Regions from separate parts of the Citrobacter farmeri genome, predicted to be linked through region 2. Evidence: predicted binding sites of a transcription regulator. Region 2 holds the regulator's gene; the other holds the start of a gene.
What was found. The regulator Fur, encoded in region 2, represses iron uptake genes when iron is present. The targets are predictions, from matches to a motif close to ATAATAATGAGAACNACTATCAA.
Positions count from the first base shown of each region.

Region 1: the regulator Fur is predicted to act here: its motif matches at 7,296-7,318, upstream of bfd (bacterioferritin-associated ferredoxin).

Region 1 is NZ_CP077291.1:4,380,990-4,392,149, reverse strand. It holds gene fkpA (FKBP-type peptidyl-prolyl cis-trans isomerase) at 1-585, shown strand, start outside; gene I6L53_RS20795 (helix-turn-helix transcriptional regulator) at 877-1,599, shown strand; gene tusD (sulfurtransferase complex subunit TusD) at 1,599-1,985, shown strand; gene tusC (sulfurtransferase complex subunit TusC) at 1,985-2,344, shown strand; gene tusB (sulfurtransferase complex subunit TusB) at 2,352-2,639, shown strand; gene rpsL (30S ribosomal protein S12) at 2,765-3,139, shown strand; gene rpsG (30S ribosomal protein S7) at 3,236-3,706, shown strand; gene fusA (elongation factor G) at 3,803-5,917, shown strand; gene tuf (elongation factor Tu) at 5,988-7,172, shown strand; gene bfd (bacterioferritin-associated ferredoxin) at 7,353-7,547, shown strand; gene bfr (bacterioferritin) at 7,620-8,096, shown strand; gene I6L53_RS20745 (prepilin peptidase) at 8,080-8,562, opposite strand; gene rpsJ (30S ribosomal protein S10) at 8,940-9,251, shown strand; gene rplC (50S ribosomal protein L3) at 9,284-9,913, shown strand; gene rplD (50S ribosomal protein L4) at 9,924-10,529, shown strand; gene rplW (50S ribosomal protein L23) at 10,526-10,828, shown strand; gene rplB (50S ribosomal protein L2) at 10,846-11,160, shown strand, end outside.
Region 2 is NZ_CP077291.1:3,231,692-3,242,851, reverse strand. It holds gene nagE (N-acetylglucosamine-specific PTS transporter subunit IIBC) at 1-502, shown strand, start outside; gene glnS (glutamine--tRNA ligase) at 662-2,329, shown strand; gene chiP (chitoporin ChiP) at 2,756-4,162, shown strand; gene I6L53_RS15275 (ChiQ/YbfN family lipoprotein) at 4,212-4,544, shown strand; gene tcuC (tricarballylate/proton symporter TcuC) at 4,597-5,892, opposite strand; gene tcuB (tricarballylate utilization 4Fe-4S protein TcuB) at 5,946-7,085, opposite strand; gene tcuA (FAD-dependent tricarballylate dehydrogenase TcuA) at 7,072-8,475, opposite strand; gene tcuR (tricarballylate utilization LysR family transcriptional regulator TcuR) at 8,573-9,499, opposite strand; gene fur (ferric iron uptake transcriptional regulator) at 9,631-10,077, opposite strand; gene fldA (flavodoxin FldA) at 10,358-10,888, opposite strand; gene ybfE (LexA regulated protein) at 11,038-11,160, opposite strand, start outside.

The sequences.
Region 1 (11,160 bases), 1.1 Mb from region 2:
ATCGCCGGTGTTCAGGATGCATTTGCTGATAAGAGCAAACTGTCTGACCAGGAAATTGAGCAGACTCTGCAAGCATTTGAAGCACGCGTAAAAGCCTCCGCTCAGGCGAAGATGGAAAAAGACGCGGCTGACAACGAAACCAAAGGCAAAGCGTTCCGCACCGCGTTTGCGAAAGAGAAAGATGTGAAGACCTCTTCAACTGGCCTGCTCTACAAAGTTGAGAAAGCCGGTACGGGCGAAGCACCGAAAGACAGCGACACGGTAGTGGTGAACTACAAAGGGACGCTGATCGATGGTAAAGAGTTTGATAACTCCTATACCCGTGGCGAACCGCTCTCTTTCCGTCTGGACGGTGTGATCCCTGGCTGGACTGAAGGTCTGAAGAACATTAAGAAAGGCGGGAAGATCAAGATGGTCATCCCACCAGAGCTGGCTTACGGTAAAACCGGCGTTCCGGGGATCCCGGCTAACTCCACGCTGGTATTCGACGTAGAGCTGTTGGATATCAAGCCAGCACCGAAGGCTGATGACAAGCCGGAAGCAGCAGAAGCTGATGCAAAAGCTGCTGATGCAGCTAAAAAATAAAAACTGAGAACCGCCGCCGAACAGAGCGGCGGTTTTTTTATGCCAGCCAGATACATACACAATAATCATTCAAGTTGCATCAAGGCGGTAAGGGTGTGAATCCTCTGGAGCGTACATAAGTACGTGACTGGGGTGAACGAGCGCAACCAACGCAGAGGCAGCCTGAAGGATGACGTGTATAATTAATAGTGGAAAGTGGAAGCCCCTCTGTATTAATTTAACCATCCACGAAATTAATGAGCCTGCCCTGAAAACATAACGACAGGCTCCTGAAAAGGAGTGTTTTTTTTCATGTCCAGGTCGCTTTTAACCAACGAAACCAGTGAGCTCGACTTACTGGATCAACGTCCTTTCGATCAAACCGACTTTGATATTCTGAAATCCTACGAAGCGGTGGTGGACGGGTTAGCGATGCTCATTGGTTCTCACTGTGAAATCGTATTGCACTCTTTGCAGGATTTGAAGTGTTCCGCCATTCGCATTGCCAATGGTGAACATACGGGGCGTAAAATCGGTTCGCCGATTACTGACCTTGCGTTGCGGATGCTGCATGATATGACTGGTGCAGATAGCAGCGTTTCCAAATGCTATTTTACCCGTGCGAAAAGCGGCGTTCTGATGAAGTCAGTGACGATTGCCATTCGCAATCGCGAGCATCGCGTGATTGGTCTGCTGTGCATCAACATGAACCTTGATGTCCCGTTCTCGCAGATCATGAATACCTTTATTCCCCCGGAGACCCCGGAAGTGGGATCGTCTGTTAACTTTGCCTCTTCTGTCGAAGACCTTGTGACGCAGACGCTGGAGTTCACCATTGAAGAGGTGAACGCCGATCGTAATGTCTCCAACAATGCCAAAAACCGCCAGATCGTTCTGAATCTGTATGAGAAAGGCATCTTCGATATTAAGGATGCGATCAACCAGGTTGCCGATCGTCTGAATATTTCCAAGCACACCGTGTACCTTTATATTCGCCAGTTCAAAAGTGGTGACTTCCAGGGGCAGGATAAGTAATGCGTTTTGCCATTGTGGTTACCGGTCCAGCGTATGGTACCCAGCAGGCGAGCAGTGCATTGCAGTTTGCTCAGGCGCTGATTGAAGAAGGCCATACGTTAAGTAGCGTCTTTTTCTATCGAGAAGGGGTATATAACGCCAACCAACTGACCTCTCCGGCCAGTGATGAATTTGATCTGGTCCGGGCCTGGCAACAAATGAATACACAGCATGGCGTTGAGCTGAACATCTGTGTGGCGGCGGCACTGCGTCGCGGCGTGGTTGATGAAACTGAGGCGGGTAGACTTGGGCTGGCGTCGGCTAATCTGCAATCGGGTTTTACTCTCAGCGGACTGGGCGCGCTTGCGCAAGCCTCACTGACCTGCGATCGCGTGGTGCAGTTCTGATGAAACGTATTGCTTTTGTCTTTTCCACAATGCCGCACGGTAGCGCATCTGGCCGTGAAGGGCTGGACGCATTGCTGGCTACCTCGGCGTTAACCGAAGACCCTGGCGTCTTCTTTATTAGTGATGGTGTCTTTCAGATCCTGCAGGGACAACAGCCGAATATCATTCTGGCGCGTGACTATATTGCGACCTTCAAATTACTGGGGTTGTACGATATCGAACAATGCTGGTTATGCGCCGCTTCTCTGCGCGAACGGGGACTCGGGGAGGGCGTTAGTTTTGTCGTTGATGCGACACCGCTGGAGCCTGACGCGCTGCGTCGTGAATTGGGCAACTACGATGTCATCCTGAGGTTCTGAGGTTCTCATGCTGCATACTTTACACCGCTCCGCGTGGTGCTCTGATTTCTCTGCTATCTTGCGTCTGCTCGCAGAAGGCGATGAACTTTTATTGCTCCAGGACGGCGTCACCGCCGCAGTAGAAGGCAGTCGCTTCCTTGAAAGCCTGCAAAACGCCCCCATAACGGTATACGCACTGAAAGAAGACATTGAAGCTCGCGGTTTGGGTGGTCAAATTTCAGACAGTGTCGTCAGGGTTGACTATACTGACTTCGTCAGACTTACGGTTAAGCACACCAGCCAGATGGCCTGGTGATTGTGTGATCGTTGTATATTTCTTGACACCTTTTCGACACCGCCCTAAAATTCGGCGTCCTCATATTGTATGAGGTCGTTTTATTACGTGTTTACGAAGCAAAAGCTAAAACCAGGAGCTATTTAATGGCAACAGTTAACCAGCTGGTACGCAAACCACGCGCTCGCAAAGTTGCAAAAAGCAACGTGCCTGCGCTGGAAGCATGCCCGCAAAAACGTGGTGTATGTACTCGTGTATATACTACCACTCCTAAAAAACCGAACTCCGCACTGCGTAAAGTATGCCGTGTTCGTCTGACTAACGGTTTCGAAGTGACTTCCTACATCGGTGGTGAAGGTCACAACCTGCAGGAGCACTCCGTGATCCTGATCCGTGGCGGTCGTGTTAAAGACCTCCCGGGTGTTCGTTACCACACCGTACGCGGTGCGCTTGACTGCTCCGGCGTTAAAGACCGTAAGCAAGCTCGCTCCAAGTATGGCGTGAAGCGTCCTAAGGCTTAATGGTTCTCCGTTAAGTAAGGCCAAACGTTTTAACTTAAATGTCAAACTAAACTCGTAGAGTTTTGGACAATCCTGAATTAACAACGGAGTATTTCCATGCCACGTCGTCGCGTCATTGGTCAGCGTAAAATTCTGCCGGATCCGAAGTTCGGATCAGAACTGCTGGCTAAATTTGTAAATATCCTGATGGTAGATGGTAAAAAATCTACTGCCGAAACAATCGTATACAGCGCGCTGGAGACCCTGGCTCAGCGTTCTGGTAAATCTGAACTGGAAGCTTTCGAAGTAGCTCTCGAAAACGTGCGCCCGACTGTTGAAGTTAAGTCTCGCCGCGTTGGTGGTTCTACTTATCAGGTACCAGTTGAAGTCCGTCCGGTTCGTCGTAATGCCCTGGCAATGCGTTGGATCGTTGAAGCTGCTCGTAAACGCGGTGATAAATCCATGGCTCTGCGCCTGGCGAACGAACTTTCTGATGCTGCAGACAACAAAGGTACTGCAGTTAAGAAACGTGAAGACGTTCACCGTATGGCAGAAGCCAACAAGGCGTTCGCACACTACCGTTGGTAATCCCTTCGGAGTTTTAGTCACCAGGCGGGCGCTTCCAGTAAGCAGCCCGCTTTGGGCTACTTAAATTGAACGCCTAAAAGATAAACGAGGAATCAAATGGCTCGTACAACACCCATCGCACGCTACCGTAACATCGGTATCAGTGCGCACATCGACGCCGGTAAAACCACTACTACCGAACGTATTCTGTTCTACACCGGTGTAAACCATAAAATCGGTGAAGTTCATGACGGCGCGGCCACCATGGACTGGATGGAGCAGGAGCAGGAACGTGGTATTACTATCACTTCCGCAGCGACTACTGCATTCTGGTCTGGTATGGCTAAGCAGTATGAACCGCATCGCGTAAATATCATCGACACCCCGGGGCACGTTGACTTCACAATCGAAGTAGAACGTTCCATGCGTGTTCTTGATGGTGCGGTAATGGTTTACTGCGCAGTTGGTGGTGTTCAGCCGCAGTCTGAAACCGTATGGCGTCAGGCAAACAAATATAAAGTTCCGCGCATTGCGTTCGTTAACAAAATGGACCGTATGGGTGCGAACTTCCTGAAAGTTGTTGGTCAGATCAAAACCCGTCTGGGCGCGAACCCTGTTCCGCTGCAGCTGGCAATTGGCGCTGAAGAAGCGTTCACCGGTGTTGTTGACCTGGTGAAAATGAAAGCCATCAACTGGAACGAAGCAGATGCAGGCGTTACCTTCACTTACGAAGATATCCCGGCTGACATGCAGGAACTGGCTGAAGAATGGCACCAGAACCTGATCGAGTCCGCTGCGGAAGCTTCTGAAGAGCTGATGGAGAAATACCTGGGTGGTGAAGAACTGACTGAAGAAGAGATCAAAAAAGCTCTGCGTCAGCGTGTTCTGAACAACGAAATCATCCTGGTAACCTGTGGTTCTGCATTTAAGAACAAAGGTGTTCAGGCGATGCTGGATGCGGTAATTGATTACCTGCCATCCCCGGTTGACGTACCTGCGATCAACGGTATCCTGGACGACGGTAAGGATACACCTGCTGAGCGTCACGCTAGCGACGAAGAGCCTTTCTCTGCACTGGCATTCAAAATCGCTACCGACCCGTTCGTAGGTAACCTGACCTTCTTCCGTGTGTATTCCGGTGTGGTTAATTCTGGTGATACTGTACTGAACTCCGTGAAAGCTGCACGTGAGCGTTTCGGTCGTATCGTTCAGATGCACGCTAACAAGCGTGAAGAGATCAAAGAAGTTCGCGCGGGCGACATCGCTGCTGCAATCGGTCTGAAAGACGTAACCACTGGTGACACATTGTGTGACCCGGATGCGCCGATCATTCTGGAGCGTATGGAGTTCCCTGAGCCGGTAATCTCTATCGCCGTAGAACCGAAAACCAAAGCTGACCAGGAAAAAATGGGTCTGGCTCTGGGCCGTCTGGCTAAAGAAGACCCGTCATTCCGCGTATGGACTGACGAAGAATCTAACCAGACCATTATCGCCGGTATGGGTGAACTGCACCTCGATATCATCGTTGACCGTATGAAGCGTGAATTCAACGTTGAAGCGAATGTGGGTAAACCTCAGGTTGCTTACCGCGAAGCGATTCGTGCGAAAGTTACCGATATCGAAGGTAAACACGCCAAACAGTCTGGTGGTCGCGGTCAGTATGGTCATGTTGTTATCGACATGTACCCGCTGGAGCCGGGTTCTAACCCGAAAGGCTACGAGTTCATCAACGACATTAAAGGTGGTGTAATCCCTGGCGAATACATCCCGGCCGTTGATAAAGGTATCCAGGAGCAGCTGAAAGCCGGTCCGCTGGCAGGTTACCCGGTTGTTGATATGGGTGTTCGTCTGCACTTCGGTTCTTACCATGACGTTGACTCCTCTGAACTGGCGTTTAAACTGGCTGCGTCTATTGCCTTTAAAGAAGGCTTTAAGAAAGCTAAACCAGTTCTGCTTGAGCCAATCATGAAGGTTGAGGTAGAAACGCCGGAAGAAAATACCGGTGATGTTATCGGTGACTTGAGCCGTCGTCGCGGTATGCTGCGCGGTCAGGAATCCGAAGTCACTGGCGTTAAGATCCACGCTGAAGTTCCGCTGTCTGAAATGTTCGGATATGCAACTCAGCTGCGTTCTCTGACCAAAGGTCGCGCATCGTATACTATGGAATTCCTGAAGTATGATGATGCACCGAACAACGTTGCTCAGGCCGTAATCGAAGCCCGTGGTAAATAATCCACAGGATTAAAACCTAAGTCCCGTGCTCTCTCCATAAGGGGAGAGCGCTATAGTAAGGAATATAGCCGTGTCTAAAGAAAAATTTGAACGTACAAAACCGCACGTTAACGTCGGCACCATCGGCCACGTTGACCACGGTAAAACTACCCTGACTGCTGCCATCACTACCGTACTGGCTAAAACCTACGGCGGTGCTGCTCGCGCATTCGATCAGATCGATAACGCGCCGGAAGAAAAAGCTCGTGGTATCACCATCAACACTTCTCACGTTGAATATGACACCCCGACTCGCCACTACGCGCACGTAGACTGCCCGGGCCACGCCGACTATGTTAAAAACATGATCACCGGTGCTGCGCAGATGGACGGCGCGATCCTGGTTGTTGCTGCGACTGACGGCCCGATGCCGCAGACTCGTGAGCACATCCTGCTGGGTCGTCAGGTAGGCGTTCCGTACATCATCGTGTTCCTGAACAAATGCGACATGGTTGATGACGAAGAGCTGCTGGAACTGGTAGAGATGGAAGTTCGTGAACTGCTGTCTCAGTACGATTTCCCGGGCGACGACACGCCGATCGTTCGTGGTTCTGCTCTGAAAGCGCTGGAAGGCGAAGCAGAGTGGGAAGCGAAAATCATCGAACTGGCAGGCTTCCTGGATTCTTACATCCCGGAACCAGAGCGTGCGATTGACAAGCCGTTCCTGCTGCCGATCGAAGACGTATTCTCCATCTCTGGTCGTGGTACCGTTGTTACCGGTCGTGTAGAGCGCGGTATCATCAAAGTGGGCGAAGAAGTTGAAATCGTTGGTATCAAAGAGACTGCCAAGTCTACCTGTACTGGCGTTGAAATGTTCCGCAAACTGCTGGACGAAGGCCGTGCTGGTGAGAACGTAGGTGTTCTGCTGCGTGGTATCAAACGTGAAGAAATCGAACGTGGTCAGGTACTGGCTAAGCCGGGTTCCATCAAGCCGCACACCAAGTTCGAATCTGAAGTGTACATTCTGTCCAAAGACGAAGGCGGCCGTCATACTCCGTTCTTCAAAGGCTACCGTCCGCAGTTCTACTTCCGTACAACTGACGTGACTGGCACCATCGAACTGCCGGAAGGTGTTGAGATGGTTATGCCGGGCGACAACATCAAAATGGTTGTTACCCTGATCCACCCGATCGCGATGGACGACGGTCTGCGTTTCGCAATCCGTGAAGGCGGCCGTACTGTTGGTGCGGGCGTTGTTGCTAAAGTAATGAGCTAATTATTACTCATTAGTTTTGCACTTAAAAAGGGCGCTTCGGCGCCCTTTTTGCTACCTGTGATTCGGCTGTCACATTTATTCGCAATTTTTACCCGGTTCCCGTTACGTAGAGAGAATTGTGCTATTGTAATCATAACTATTCTCATTTACACTTTGCGCAGAAATTGAACGGGAGCGATCATGTACGTTTGTTTGTGTAATGGTGTGAGTGATAAAAAAATTCGCCAGGCAGTACGTCAGTTTCATCCTCAATCCTTTCAACAGTTACGCAAGTTTATTCCTGTGGGAAATCAATGCGGTAAATGCGTTCGGGCAGCACGCGAAGTGATGCAGGATGAGTTAATGCAAATGCCAGAATTTAAAGAGATCGCCTGAGTCACACTCTTTTTTTTGACATCCCTGTAGCCCCATCTATGCTCTGGAGAGTGGAAGCGGAGGGACTATAAAATGAAAGGTGATGTTAAAATCATAAATTATCTCAATAAACTATTGGGAAATGAGCTTGTCGCGATCAACCAGTATTTTCTCCATGCACGTATGTTCAAAAATTGGGGGCTGACGCGCCTCAATGACGTCGAATACCATGAATCCATCGATGAAATGAAACACGCTGATAAATATATTGAGCGTATTTTGTTCCTGGAAGGGATTCCGAACCTACAGGATCTCGGTAAGTTGGGGATTGGCGAAGACGTTGAAGAGATGCTGCAGTCCGATCTCCGATTAGAACTTGAAGGGGCGAAAAACTTACGTGAAGCGATCGCCTATGCTGACACCGTCCATGATTATGTCAGTCGGGATATGATGATCGAAATCCTCGCGGATGAAGAAGGCCATATCGACTGGCTGGAGACAGAACTGGATCTCATTTCGAAAATAGGCCTGCAGAATTACCTGCAGTCGCAAATTAAAGTGACCAGTTAATCGCTTCAGAAGTGAAACGGTAACATCCGGTGATGAAACCCGCAGCCGCCAGAAATGGCCCAAAAGGCAGCGGGTTTTTTAATGCCGACTTTCCATAAACAATCCCCAATGCCGCGATACCAGAACACGCCAGTAGTGCAGCCCAACAAACTAAAAAGGGTAAAGACATCCACCCATGCCAGGCTCCCAGCGCAGCAAGGAATTTCACATCACCATAGCCGAGCCCTTCTCTTCTGCGGACAAGCCAATAGCTCCAGTAGATAAAGGCAAAACTGGCATACCCAGCGATGGCACCCCATACGGCATCTGCAAGTTGCGTCGGGATGATACACAAGTGAAAGAGGAATCCGCCCCACAGCAACGGACAGGTAAACCGGTCCGGAAGTTGTCCGCGACGCACATCGCAGAAGCTAAGAAACAAAGACAATGTGGTGTACAGCAGCAGAAAGGGCAGGGCGATGGCCATCATCTATCCTCCATTAATCATGTCGCCACTTTAAAGAAGGCTGAAAATGGAGCAAGCTGCCGTTATGAGTCTTGCGAGCGACTTTCCTGCGCAATTGCCGCGTTTCATTCGCTGCATTAAATCCTGGAACCCTGTTCGCATTCCGGACGAAGTGATTAATATCTACGCGACACTTGCTTCAGTCTGATATTTGCGTATAATGCGCGGGCTTGTCTTAATCGACGGCAGGTTCGATTTGAACCTCGGATAGCCGATTTGGCTATCTAACAATGCTCCCAATCGGGGGGCTACGTAAGAACGGTTACACTCTCCCATCAATCGTAATGGGTCTGAGGAGTAATCATTTTCGTTTATAAAATAATTGGAGCTCTGGTCTCATGCAGAACCAAAGAATCCGTATCCGCCTTAAAGCGTTTGATCATCGTCTGATCGATCAATCAACCGCGGAAATCGTCGAGACTGCCAAGCGCACTGGTGCGCAGGTTCGCGGTCCGATCCCGCTGCCGACCCGCAAAGAGCGCTTCACTGTTCTGATCTCTCCGCACGTTAACAAAGACGCGCGCGATCAGTACGAAATCCGCACTCACAAGCGTCTGGTTGACATCGTTGAGCCAACCGAGAAAACCGTTGATGCTCTGATGCGTCTGGACCTGGCTGCCGGTGTAGACGTGCAGATCAGCCTGGGTTAATCAGGTCATCGAGCGATTGAGAGGTTGATACAATGATTGGTTTAGTCGGTAAAAAAGTGGGTATGACCCGCATCTTCACTGAAGATGGCGTATCTATCCCAGTAACCGTAATCGAAGTTGAAGCAAACCGTGTTACTCAGGTTAAAGACCTGGCTAACGATGGCTATCGTGCTGTTCAGGTTACCACTGGTGCTAAAAAAGCTAACCGTGTAACTAAGCCGGAAGCTGGCCATTTCGCTAAAGCTGGCGTTGAAGCTGGCCGCGGCCTGTGGGAGTTCCGTCTGGCTGAAGGTGAAGAATTCACCGTTGGTCAGAGCATTAGCGTAGAACTGTTTGCTGAAGTTAAAAAAGTTGACGTAACCGGCACCTCTAAAGGTAAAGGTTTCGCTGGTACCGTTAAGCGCTGGAACTTCCGTACCCAGGACGCGACCCACGGTAACTCCTTGTCTCACCGTGTTCCGGGTTCTATCGGTCAGAACCAGACTCCGGGCAAAGTGTTCAAAGGCAAGAAGATGGCAGGTCAGCTGGGTAACGAACGTGTAACCGTTCAGAGCCTGGACGTAGTACGTGTTGACGCTGAGCGCAACCTGCTGCTGGTTAAAGGTGCTGTCCCGGGTGCAACCGGCAGCGACCTGATCGTTAAACCAGCTGTGAAGGCGTAAGGGGATAGCAATGGAATTAGTATTGAAAGACGCGCAGAGCGCGCTGACTGTTTCCGAAACTACCTTCGGTCGTGATTTCAACGAAGCGCTGGTTCACCAGGTTGTTGTTGCTTATGCAGCTGGTGCTCGTCAGGGTACTCGTGCTCAGAAGACTCGTGCTGAAGTAACTGGTTCCGGCAAAAAGCCGTGGCGCCAGAAAGGTACCGGCCGTGCGCGTTCAGGTTCTATCAAGAGCCCGATCTGGCGTTCCGGTGGCGTGACCTTCGCTGCTCGCCCGCAGGACCACAGTCAAAAAGTTAACAAGAAGATGTACCGCGGCGCGCTGAAAAGCATTCTGTCCGAACTGGTACGTCAGGATCGTCTGATCGTTGTCGAGAAGTTCTCTGTTGAAGCGCCGAAAACTAAGCTGCTGGCACAGAAACTGAAAGACATGGCTCTGGAAGATGTGCTGATCATCACCGGTGAGCTGGACGAAAACCTGTTCCTGGCTGCGCGCAACCTGCATAAGGTTGACGTACGCGATGCAACTGGTATCGACCCGGTTAGCCTGATCGCCTTCGACAAAGTCGTAATGACTGCTGATGCTGTTAAGCAAGTTGAGGAGATGCTGGCATGATTCGTGAAGAACGTCTGCTGAAGGTGCTGCGTGCACCGCACGTTTCTGAAAAAGCGTCTACTGCGATGGAAAAAACTAACACCATCGTTCTCAAAGTTGCTAAAGACGCGACCAAAGCAGAGATCAAAGCTGCTGTGCAGAAACTGTTTGAAGTCGAAGTCGAAGTCGTTAACACCCTGGTTGTTAAAGGGAAAGTTAAACGTCACGGACAGCGTATCGGTCGTCGTAGCGACTGGAAAAAAGCTTACGTCACCCTGAAAGAAGGCCAGAATCTGGACTTCGTTGGCGGCGCTGAGTAAGTCGGAGGAGTAATACAATGGCAGTTGTTAAATGTAAACCGACATCTCCGGGTCGTCGCCACGTCGTTAAAGTGGTTAACCCTGAGCTGCACAAGGGCAAACCTTTTGCTCCGTTGCTGGAAAAAAACAGCAAATCCGGTGGTCGTAACAACAATGGCCGTATCACCACTCGTCATATCGGTGGTGGCCACAAGCAGGCGTACCGTATTGTTGATTTCAAACGCAACAAAGATGGTATTCCGGCAGTTGTTGAACGTCTTGAGTACGATCCGAACCGTTCCGCGAACATCGCGCTGGTTCTGTACAAAGACGGTGAGCGCCGTTACATCCTG
Region 2 (11,160 bases):
TCAGGCAACAGTAAAACCACAGGCCGTGCCGAATGCGGTAACCATCGCTGAACTGGTGTCGCCAGTGACCGGTGAGGTGGTTGCGCTGGAGCAGGTGCCTGACGAAGCGTTCGCCAGCAAAGCGGTCGGTGACGGCGTTGCGGTAAAACCGACGGATAAAACCGTGGTTTCTCCGGCAGCGGGCACTATCGTAAAAATCTTCAACACCAACCATGCGTTCTGCCTGGAAACCGAGAAAGGCGCGGAAATCGTTGTCCACATGGGTATCGATACCGTCGCGTTGAACGGTCAGGGCTTCAAGCGTCTGGTGGAAGAGGGCGCGGAAGTGAGTGCGGGTCAGCCGATTCTGGAAATGGATCTGGACTATCTGAACGCGAACGCGCGCTCCATGATCAGTCCTGTCGTTTGCAGCAACATCGACGACTTCAGTGGGCTGGTGATCAAAGCCGACGGTCACGTGGTTGCCGGTCAAACGCCACTGTATGATATTAAAGGCAAATAATCGCTCCTGAGTCAGCGTCATTGAGCCTTAAGCGGCGGGGGGAAACCTCCGCCGCTTTTTTTTATTGGTAACGCTTTTCCGTGACATAAAGGTTGTCTCTTCGCCCAGCTTATAAGATCATATGCCGTTATACGTTGTTCACGCTTTGAGGAATCCACGATGAGTGAGGCTGAAGCCCGCCCGAGTAACTTTATTCGTCAGATCATCGATGAAGATCTGGCCAGTGGTAAGCACACCACGATCCATACCCGTTTTCCGCCGGAGCCAAATGGCTATCTGCACATTGGCCACGCGAAATCTATCTGCCTGAACTTTGGTATCGCGCAAGACTACCAGGGCCAGTGCAACCTGCGTTTCGATGATACCAACCCGGTAAAAGAAGATATCGAGTACGTCGATTCGATCAAAAACGACGTTGAGTGGTTAGGTTTTCACTGGGCTGGCGACGTTCGTTACTCCTCAGATTACTTTGATCAGCTGCATGCCTACGCGGTTGAACTGATCAACAAAGGTCTGGCATATGTTGATGAACTGACGCCGGAGCAGATCCGCGAATATCGTGGCACGCTGACGGCACCGGGTAAAAACAGCCCGTTCCGCGATCGCAGCATCGAAGAGAACCTTGCGTTGTTCGAAAAAATGCGTACCGGTGGTTTTGAAGAAGGTAAAGCTTGCCTGCGCGCGAAGATCGACATGGCATCGCCGTTTATCGTGATGCGCGATCCGGTTCTGTACCGCATTAAATTTGCTGAACACCATCAGACCGGCAACAAGTGGTGCATCTATCCGATGTATGACTTTACCCACTGCATCAGCGATGCGCTGGAAGGCATTACGCACTCACTGTGTACGCTTGAGTTCCAGGACAACCGTCGTCTGTACGACTGGGTGCTGGACAACATCTCCATTCCGGTTCACCCGCGTCAGTATGAATTTTCGCGCCTGAATCTGGAATATACCGTGATGTCCAAGCGTAAGCTGAACCTGCTGGTGGCTGACAAGCACGTAGAAGGCTGGGACGATCCGCGTATGCCGACCATCTCCGGTCTGCGTCGTCGTGGTTATACCGCTGCGGCAATTCGTGAATTCTGCAAACGTATTGGTGTGACCAAGCAGGACAATACGATTGAAATGGCGTCGCTGGAATCCTGTATCCGCGAAGATCTGAACGAAAACGCACCGCGTGCGATGGCGGTTATCGATCCGGTAAAACTGGTTATCGAGAACTACCCGCAGGGTGAAAGCGAAATGGTCACCATGCCTAATCATCCGAACAAACCGGAAATGGGCACGCGTGAGGTTCCGTTCAGCGGTGAAATCTGGATCGATCGCGCTGACTTCCGCGAAGAAGCCAACAAGCAGTACAAGCGTCTGGTGATGGGCAAAGAAGTGCGTCTGCGTAACGCCTACGTGGTGAAAGCAGAACGCGTGGAGAAAGATGATGAAGGCAATATCACGACTATCTTCTGCACCTATGACGCGGATACGCTGAGTAAGGATCCGGCTGATGGCCGTAAAGTGAAAGGCGTGATCCACTGGGTTAGCGCCGCACATGCGCTACCGGTAGAGATCCGTCTCTACGATCGTCTGTTCAGCGTACCAAACCCTGGTGCTGCGGATGATTTCCTGTCCGTGATGAACCCGGAATCACTGGTGATCAAACAGGGCTTTGCTGAACCGTCGCTGAAAGCCGCGGTTGCAGGGAAAGCGTTCCAGTTTGAGCGCGAAGGTTACTTCTGCCTGGACAGCCGTTATGCCAGCGCAGAGAAACTGGTGTTTAACCGCACCGTTGGCCTGCGTGATACCTGGGCGAAAGTCGGCGAGTAAACCGTCGAACGAACCTGCCAAACGCCGCACTCTGCGGCGTTTTTTTTCGCCGATCACTCTCGCTTTGCGAAGCGAATTAATTCCCATTCAGAAAATAGAGCCATTAACAAACGTTTGTTTTCACTAACTTATGCAATAAGTTGCCCATAACACGAAATAGCTTTCATCCTTCTGGAAAACAAAGAAAATTTATATCTTTGCTGTCATTTATTGACCGATGAATGAAATGTAACAGAAAGCGATGAAATATGTGCGGTTGCTCATACTCTTACATTCTCGTTACAGAAAGAGATTGATAATTCGCGTCGCGAAAAATAGTCTATCACTGTAGTCAGTGAGGTTTCTCTCAGTGCTACTTTTAAATTTTTATTTTTTCGCTGTTTCGCCTTTGGCAACAGCAATTTATACGTCAAAGAGGATTAACATATGCGTACGTTTAGTGGCAAACGTAGTGCGCTGGCGTTGGCTATCGCCGGTATCACAGCACTGTCGGGTCTGGTCGTTGTTCCGCAGGCACAGGCCGAAGGCTTTATCGATGATTCAACCCTGACGGGCGGCATTTATTACTGGCAGCGTGAGCGCGACCGTAAAGATGTCACCGACGGCGACAAATATAAAACCAACCTTTCTCACGCGACCTGGAACGCCAACCTGGATTTCCAGTCCGGCTATGCAGCCGATATGTTCGGTCTCGATGTGGCGGCGTTTACCGCAATTGAAATGGCAGAAAATGGCGACAGCGGCCATCCAAACGAAATCGCCTTCTCGAAAAAGAACAAAGGCTATGACGAAGACTACTCCGGTGATAAGAGCGGAATCAGTCTGTATAAGGCCGCCGCGAAATTCAAATTTGGTCCCGCCTGGGCCCGCGCCGGTTATATTCAACCTACCGGTCAGACGCTGTTAGCGCCGCACTGGAGCTTTATGCCGGGTACCTATCAGGGTGCCGAAGCGGGCGCTAACTTTGACTATGGCGACGCGGGCGCGCTGAGTTTCTCCTATATGTGGGCCAACGAATATAAAGCGCCGTGGCACACTGAAGTCGATAAATTCTACCAGGGCGATAAAAAGACCAAAGTCGATTATCTCCACTCTGTCGGCGCAAAATATGATTTCAAAAATGACCTGGTGCTGGAAGCCGCATTTGGTCAGTCCGAAGGCTATGTCGATCAGTACTTCGCCAAAGCCAGCTACAAGTTCGATTTAGGTGGCAATCCGTTCTCCACCAGCTATCAGTTCTACGGGGCGCGTGACAAAGTCGATGACCGCAGCGCCAGCGACATTTATGACGGTACGGCCTGGCTGCAGGCGTTGACCTTCGGCTACAAAGTGGCAGAAGTGGTTGACCTGCGTCTGGAAGGGACCTGGGTTAAGGCCGAAGGGCAGCAAGGGTTCTTCCTGCAACGTATGACTCCGACCTATGCGTCATCCAACGGTCGTCTGGATATCTGGTGGGATAACCGTTCAGACTTCAACGCCAACGGCGAAAAAGCGGTCTTCTTCGGTGCGATGTATGACCTGAAAAACTGGAACCTGCCGGGCTGGGCCGTCGGGGCTTCTTATGTGTATGCCTGGGACGCGAAACCGTCTACCTGGCAGAGCAGCCCGGATGCATACTACGACAAAAACCGTACTATCGAAGAGTCATCTTACAGCCTGGATGCGGTCTATACGCTGCAGGACGGTCGTGCGAAAGGCACCATGTTTAAACTGCACTTCACCGAATATGACAACCATTCCAACATCCCGAGCTGGGGTGGCGGTTATGGCAACATCTTCCAGGATGAGCGCGACGTGAAGTTCATTGTGATTGCACCGTTCACCATCTTCTAATGCCAACAGCGGCAGGCCCAGCACCTGCCGCCTCGTTGAGGACCCTGCTATGAAAAAACTGATACTCATCGCCGTGATGGCCTCGGGACTGGTTGCCTGCGCACCGTCAATGGCTCCGAAAGAAGACAGCCGGTTGAAAGAAGCGTACAGCGCCTGTATCAACACGGCACAGGGATCGCCAGAGAAAATCGAAGCCTGTCAGAGCGTGCTGAACGTGCTGAAAAAAGAGAAACAGCATCAGCAGTTTGCGAATCAGGAAAGTGTTCGTGTGCTGGATTACCAGCAGTGTATTCAGGCGACGCGCACTGGTAACGATCAGGCCGTGAAAGCCGATTGCGATAAGATCTGGCAGGAAATTCGCAGCAACAACACGGCGAAGTAAGCGTCAGAGATAGTATAAAACGGGCGGAGAGATATCTCCGCCCGTCTGCGTTTCAGAGCTTATTCTCTGCTGTCTGATAACCGCGACTGAGACGGACAAATAACATTGCCGTCGCGGCGAATCCGCACAGCGCTGCGCACATAAGCCACCAACCCGGTGAACTCTTATCGCCCGTCAACTGGACCAGCGCTGTGGAAATGGCGGGCGTCAGGCCGCCGAAAATCGCCGTGGCGAGACTAAAGGCCAGTGAAAACCCCACGGTTCGTACATAAACCGGCATGACTTCGGTCAGTGCGGCAACCATCGCGCCGTTGTACATACCAAAGAAGAACGAGAACCAGAGCAGTACCAGCGTCATACGGGTGAAATCAGGGGCGGCGGTAAGCCAGTTCATTACCGGCCAGGTGGTGACCAGTGCCAGCAAAGTGATGCCCATCAGCACCGGGCGACGCCCAATCCGGTCAGAGATGGCACCGCCAATCGGCAGCCAGATGAAGTTAGAAATCCCCACCAGCATGGTGACTATCAGGCTGTCACGCGCGCTGAGGTTCAAAACGGCTCTCCCGTAAGTGGGGGTATAGACGGTAATAAAATAAAAGGTCGTGGTTGTCATCGCCACCAGCAGGGTACCTGCGGTGATGATGCGCCAGTTTTTAACAATCGTGGTAAAAATCTCCCGGGTGTCGGGGCGGTGCTTACGTTGTAAAAAGGCTTCAGTTTCCTGTAGTGAACGTCGAAGAACAAAAATCAGCGGAATAATCATGCAGCCAATAAAGAACGGGATTCGCCAACCCCATTCAGAGATCTCATCGTGCCCCAGCGTGACATTCAGGCCGTAGCCAATCAGCGCGGCGACAACGATCGCGACCTGTTGACTGGCCGATTGCCAACTGGTGTAAAAGCCTTTATTGCCAGGCGTTGCGATTTCAGAAAGATAAACAGAGACGCCGCCCAGTTCGACGCCGGCAGAGAATCCCTGTAGCAAGCGCCCCAGCAGCACCAGCGCGGGGGCCAGCAGGCCGATGGTCTGATAACCCGGAACGAGGGCTATCAACAGCGTGCCGCAGCCCATAATTGCCAGAGTAACCATCAGCCCTTTACGCCGACCGATCCTGTCGATATATGCCCCCAGTATTACCGCCCCGATGGGGCGCATTAAAAAGCCGGAGCCAAAAACGGCAAAGGTAAGCATGAGGCTGGCGAACTCACTTTCGGCGGGAAAAAACGTCTTTGCGATATAAGTGGCATAAAAACCAAACAGAAAAAAATCAAACTGTTCGAGAAAATTACCGCTGGTCACACGCAGTATTGCGCCGAACGTGCCGGCGCGCGATGGTTGTTGAGTCATTGAGGTTGCTCCACTGTCTTATCATAATATTTATAGAGGTAAGAGTTTGCGGGTCAGTCGCCTGCGACCCCCGCCTGTTTTCCACGTCGCTTCTCAATTGCCCATTTGAGTAAAGATGCGCAGCGGTAAAATCCGTGGGCAAATTTTCCGTACGGAATGGTCAAAAAAAGTGCCATGACCACGCCAAGATGGATGGCAAGCAGGATCCCCATCCATGAGGTGTCTCTCCCCGCCAGCAGACCCAGGCCGGTCAGGCTGGTCAGTAGCAGCAGTAAAATAAATCCGCGATCCATTGGTTTCTGTCGCGCGTCACCATGCAGTGGTGAGCGCTTAAGGTTTAACCACAGCAGGCCCGCCGGGCCGATGACTAAGCCGACTCCACCGAGCGTGCCAAGCATAACCGGCACGCTGAAGAACGGGTAAGGGGCTTCCCATCCGGCAATGTAGTGGTAACCGGTCGCCACTACGGTCGCGGCGAAACAGAGCATAAAGCCGTAAAAGGTGAAATGATGGAAACGACGGCGCATCAGCGTAAAGGCATCGTCAGTTTCGTTGCAGCCCTTGCCATGTCCACCGTCGAGGTATTTCAGCGTCAGCGCATTGTGCGAAGCTTCGGCAATTTCCACCGGACGTGGCCCAACGGGGGATATCTCACGCCAGAAGCGGATTACGCCAGCCATCAGTAAACCGATCGCCAGCACGAAAACGGAGCCAAACATCCATGCCAGCAGGTTGTGCGGGAATATTTGGTAGAAATCACCGGCCAGCGGCGGGTGGAGCAGCGATCCCTTTAGCCCCATCGCGAGGAGTAAAAAGAGGATCAGACCAAAGACTAGTGCCAGCGTCACGGTGACGCCTGCCCGGCGATACAGCGCCCCGAAGACCGCCGGTTGCGCGTAATGTTGATAAGTTTCCAGACGCACTTCCGCCATCGCTTTCGGCACATTGATCGCAAACTCATGGGGCGGGGCGTACTGACAGGCGTGCAGGCAGGCACCGCAGTTATGGCACAGGTTGGCAAGATAGTTGATGTCGGCTTTGCCAAATTCCAGCCGTTGAGTCATTGCCGGAAATACGGCGCAAAACCCTTCGCAATAGCGACAGGCGTTACAAACCTGCATCACCCGCTCGACTTCAGCCTCCGGCCCGGTGAGAATTTTGGCCTCGATAATCAATTTTTCAAGCTGCTTCATGACGTGCCTCCTTGCGTGCTGCCAGGGCAGCTTCTTTACCTGCGATCCGACCAAACGTGGTGCCGATGGACATGCCGACACCGGCGGTATAGCCCTTGCCCAGCACGTTGCCTGCCATCATTTCACCGGCAACGAACAGGTTACGGCTGGGGGCGCCAGCGAAGTGGACCGCAGCATGTTCATTCACTTTCAGCCCCAGATAGGTAAAGGTGATCCCTGGACGCAGGGCATAACCGTAGTAGGGTGGGGTATCGAGAGGTCGCGCCCAGTGGGTTTTTGGTGGCGTCAGGCCCTGCGTTGCGCAGTTATCCAACGTTGTGTGATCAAACTGGCCCGGCTGACAGGCCTGGTTGTACTGCTCCACGGTATCGGTAAAGCGTTCGGGATCCAGCCCCAGTTGGCGGGCCAGTTCACCCAGCGTGTTCGCTTGCGCCCCCGGGAAAACCGGCGGCATAAAGTGGCCGATCGCTTTGCTGTCGATAATGGAGAAGCCAATCTGGCCGGGCTGATGGGCAACCAGACGCCCCCAGATGGCGTAGCGTTTCGGCCAGAAATCTTCGCCTTCGTCGTAAAAGCGTTCTGCGTCCCGGTTGACCACCACACCCAGGGATACGCAATCCACGCGGGTACAAATGCCGCCGTCATACAGCGGGGCTCGGGCATCAATGGCAACACAGTGGGACTGGGACGGATCGCCGATGATGTCAGCCCCGGCGTCGATCATAAATTTGAGCAACACACCCTGATTAAAGCGGGTGCCGCGAATGAGGAAGTTATCGGCGGGCCATTCGCCACGCGCGTTTTCCCCCCAGGCCTCGCGCAGCCATTCCCGGTTGGATTCAAACCCGCCGGCGGCAAGGACACAGGCTCTGGCCTCAATGCGCTCGTTACCTGCCAGGGCGGCGACGAATTCGCCATTATGCAATTCAAGCGCCTGTACCGGCGTGTTGTAGCGAATCTGCACCCCCAGCTTTTCTGCGCTGCGGTAATAGGCGTTCACGAGGGCTTTCCCGCCGCCCATGAAGAAGGCATTAGTACGCGCCACGTGCAGCGCGCCAGAGAGCGGAGGCTGAAAATTAACACCGTGTTGGCGCATCCAGTCACGACACTGCGATGAGGTACGGATCACCAGACGCGCCAGCGCTTCATCGGTATTGCCTTCCGTGACGCGCCAGAGATCCTGCCAGAACTCCTCTTCGGGATAACTCTCTACCAATACATCCTGTGGCGCATCGTGCATACAACGTAAATTGCGCGTATGTTGAGAATTGCCGCCGCGCCATTCCCGTGGCGCAGCCTCTAACAGCAACACGGAGGCTCCTGCCTCGCGGGCGGTTAAGGCGGCACATAACGCGGCATTACCGCCGCCAATCACCAGTACATCCACCATCGTATACTCCATTACCATTTAACTATTTGTTAAATTTGTAATTGAAATGTATACGCACGGGTTGTGTGGGCGCTATGAGGAAAAGCTAAAGACCTGTTTAGTGAGCGTAAAGGGTTGCCCCCGGCCAACTGCCGGTTTCTACAAGTTCACGCATGACTTTTGTGAGCATCACGCGGGCGGCGAGCCCGGCGGGGGTGAGTTCATCGTCAGACAGGCTGACCAGAAAATTGGGGCGGCTGAGTACAGGATTGTGGACACCGATCACTCTTAGCGCTGCTCTCTCAAGGTGCGAAATGGCAGCGCCGGGTTGCAGCGTGGCACCGAGTCCGCTGCGAACGGCACGCATCAGTAACGCCAGGCCATCAATTTCCGTGGCGATATCCACCTTTAGTCCGTGTTCCTGACAGATGGCCTCCAGTCGGCCGCGCAGTCCGTGACCCTGACTTGGCATGATCAGCGGAATATTCGCCAGTTGGGCAGGGGTTATGGTGTCATCCGGAATATCTGCCAGCAGCTCGTGCGTGCCAATCAGAAAAAGCCGCTCTTCGAGAACCGGCCTGGCGCTCCAGCGCAGGATCTTCTCTTTCTGAAAAACGACGGCCAGATCAATCTGACGGGTGTTGATCATCCGCTCCAGGTTGCCGGAGAGGCTTTCCACCACATGCAAGCGTACGTCGGCGTAATGTTCCCGCATGGCATGAATAAACGGCATTCCGAGGATGGAGGCGGTGCTGGGGGCCATACCGACGCTGACATGACCGGACAGACGCGCATCTCGCGCCGCCAGAATCGCATCATCAGCGTGACGTAGCGCCAGCTGTGCCTGTGAATAAAAAGCCAGACCGGCGTTGGTTGGCGTTACGCCACGCGAGGTTCGCTGCAACAGACGAATCGCGAGTTCGTTTTCCAGTCGCGTCATCTGCTGGCTGAGTGCTGAGACGCCGATGTCGAGATCGAGCGCCGCGCTGCCCATACTGCCGGTTTCCACTATACGGACAAAGTAACGTAGCTGGCGAAGTTCCATTTCAATTCTCCGGACAGGGCAGGGTGAGATTTTACATTAAAGCAACATGCTGTCAGAAGCAAAGCACAGAATGGGGAATGACACGCATAAAAAAAGCCAACCGGATGGTTGGCTTTTCAGAATAATACACATTATTTCGCGTCGTGCGCGTGTTCATCTTCACGACAATCGCCTTCAGCGCAGTGGCCGTACAGATAAAGGCTGTGATTCGTCAGACGAATGCCATGCTTCGCCGCGATTTCACGCTGGCGGGCTTCAATAGAATCATCACTGAATTCGATCACTTTGCCGCAATCGAGGCAAATAAGGTGATCGTGATGATGCTGCTGCGTCAGCTCGAAAACGGATTTACCACCTTCAAAATTGTGGCGGGTAACGATCCCGGCGTCATCAAACTGGTTCAGCACGCGATACACGGTCGCCAGACCAATTTCTTCACCCATGTCGATCAGTCGTTTATATAAATCTTCCGCACTGACGTGATGGTTTTCCGGTCCCTGAAGAACTTCCAGAATCTTTAAACGAGGAAGCGTTACTTTCAGGCCAGCCTTCTTTAATGCGGTATTGTTGTCAGTCATGCGGAATCTGTCCTGTTGCTAAACGATTCACTTCATACAAGAAGTGACAGAAATTGCACTCGAGATAATGCGTTTCATTATAGGACTGCCGTGTCTAAATGAAAACTGCAAGCCTCTGGCAAATGTTAATAAATAGTCGGTATTGCCTGGAAATGAGAGCGCCACCTAAAAACTCCCGCACATTGTACAGGGATGGGCAAGAAAGTTACAAATTTGTAGCAATTATTTTGATTGGTTCTGTCTATTGATGCGGCGCAAACGTTGTCTGCGCCGCCGTACATCAGGCGTTGATGATCTCGTCCAGGTGCAGTTCTTCAGAAATCTGCTTCACCCATTTTTCCACGCGCTCAGCGGTCAGTTCCGGCTGACGGTCTTCGTCAATCGCCAGACCGACAAAATGGTCGTCATCAGCCAGACCTTTGGACGCTTCAAAATGATAGCCTGCGGTCGGCCAGTGACCCACGATGGTTGCGCCGCGCGGCTCAATGATATCGCGGATCGTGCCTAACGCGTCGCAGAAGTATTCGGCATAATCTTCCTGATCGCCACAGCCAAACAGGGCAACCAGTTTGCCGTTAAAATCAATGTCTTCGAGGGTTGGGAAGAAGTCGTCCCAGTCGCACTGCGCTTCACCGTAGTACCAGGTTGGGATACCGAGCAGCAGAATGTCATAGCCTTCGAGATCTTCCTTGCTGCTTTTTGCAATGTCATGTACATCGGCAACGTCTTTACCAAGCTGTTTTTGAATCATTTTTGCGATATTTTCGGTATTCCCGGTGTCGCTGCCGAAAAAGATGCCAGTGATTGCCATGAGTAAAGTAACCTCTTGAAACTTATTGAAATGGTGGTGGCGAATTGCCCACAGATAACGGCAATCATAGCAGAACAGTCAGGTATGCGGAAATAGCAAACGCATACGAGTGCACTCCATGCTACACGAAAGTGGGGGATGGGATGATTTCAGGCGAGATTCTGACCGCGTAGCGCCGCCAGTTGGGCCATCAGTATCTCTTCAATCAGTTCGCTGCGGCTTATCTCCCGGGATTCCGCCAGCTCATTTAGCGCGTCAACGGCTTCCGCGTT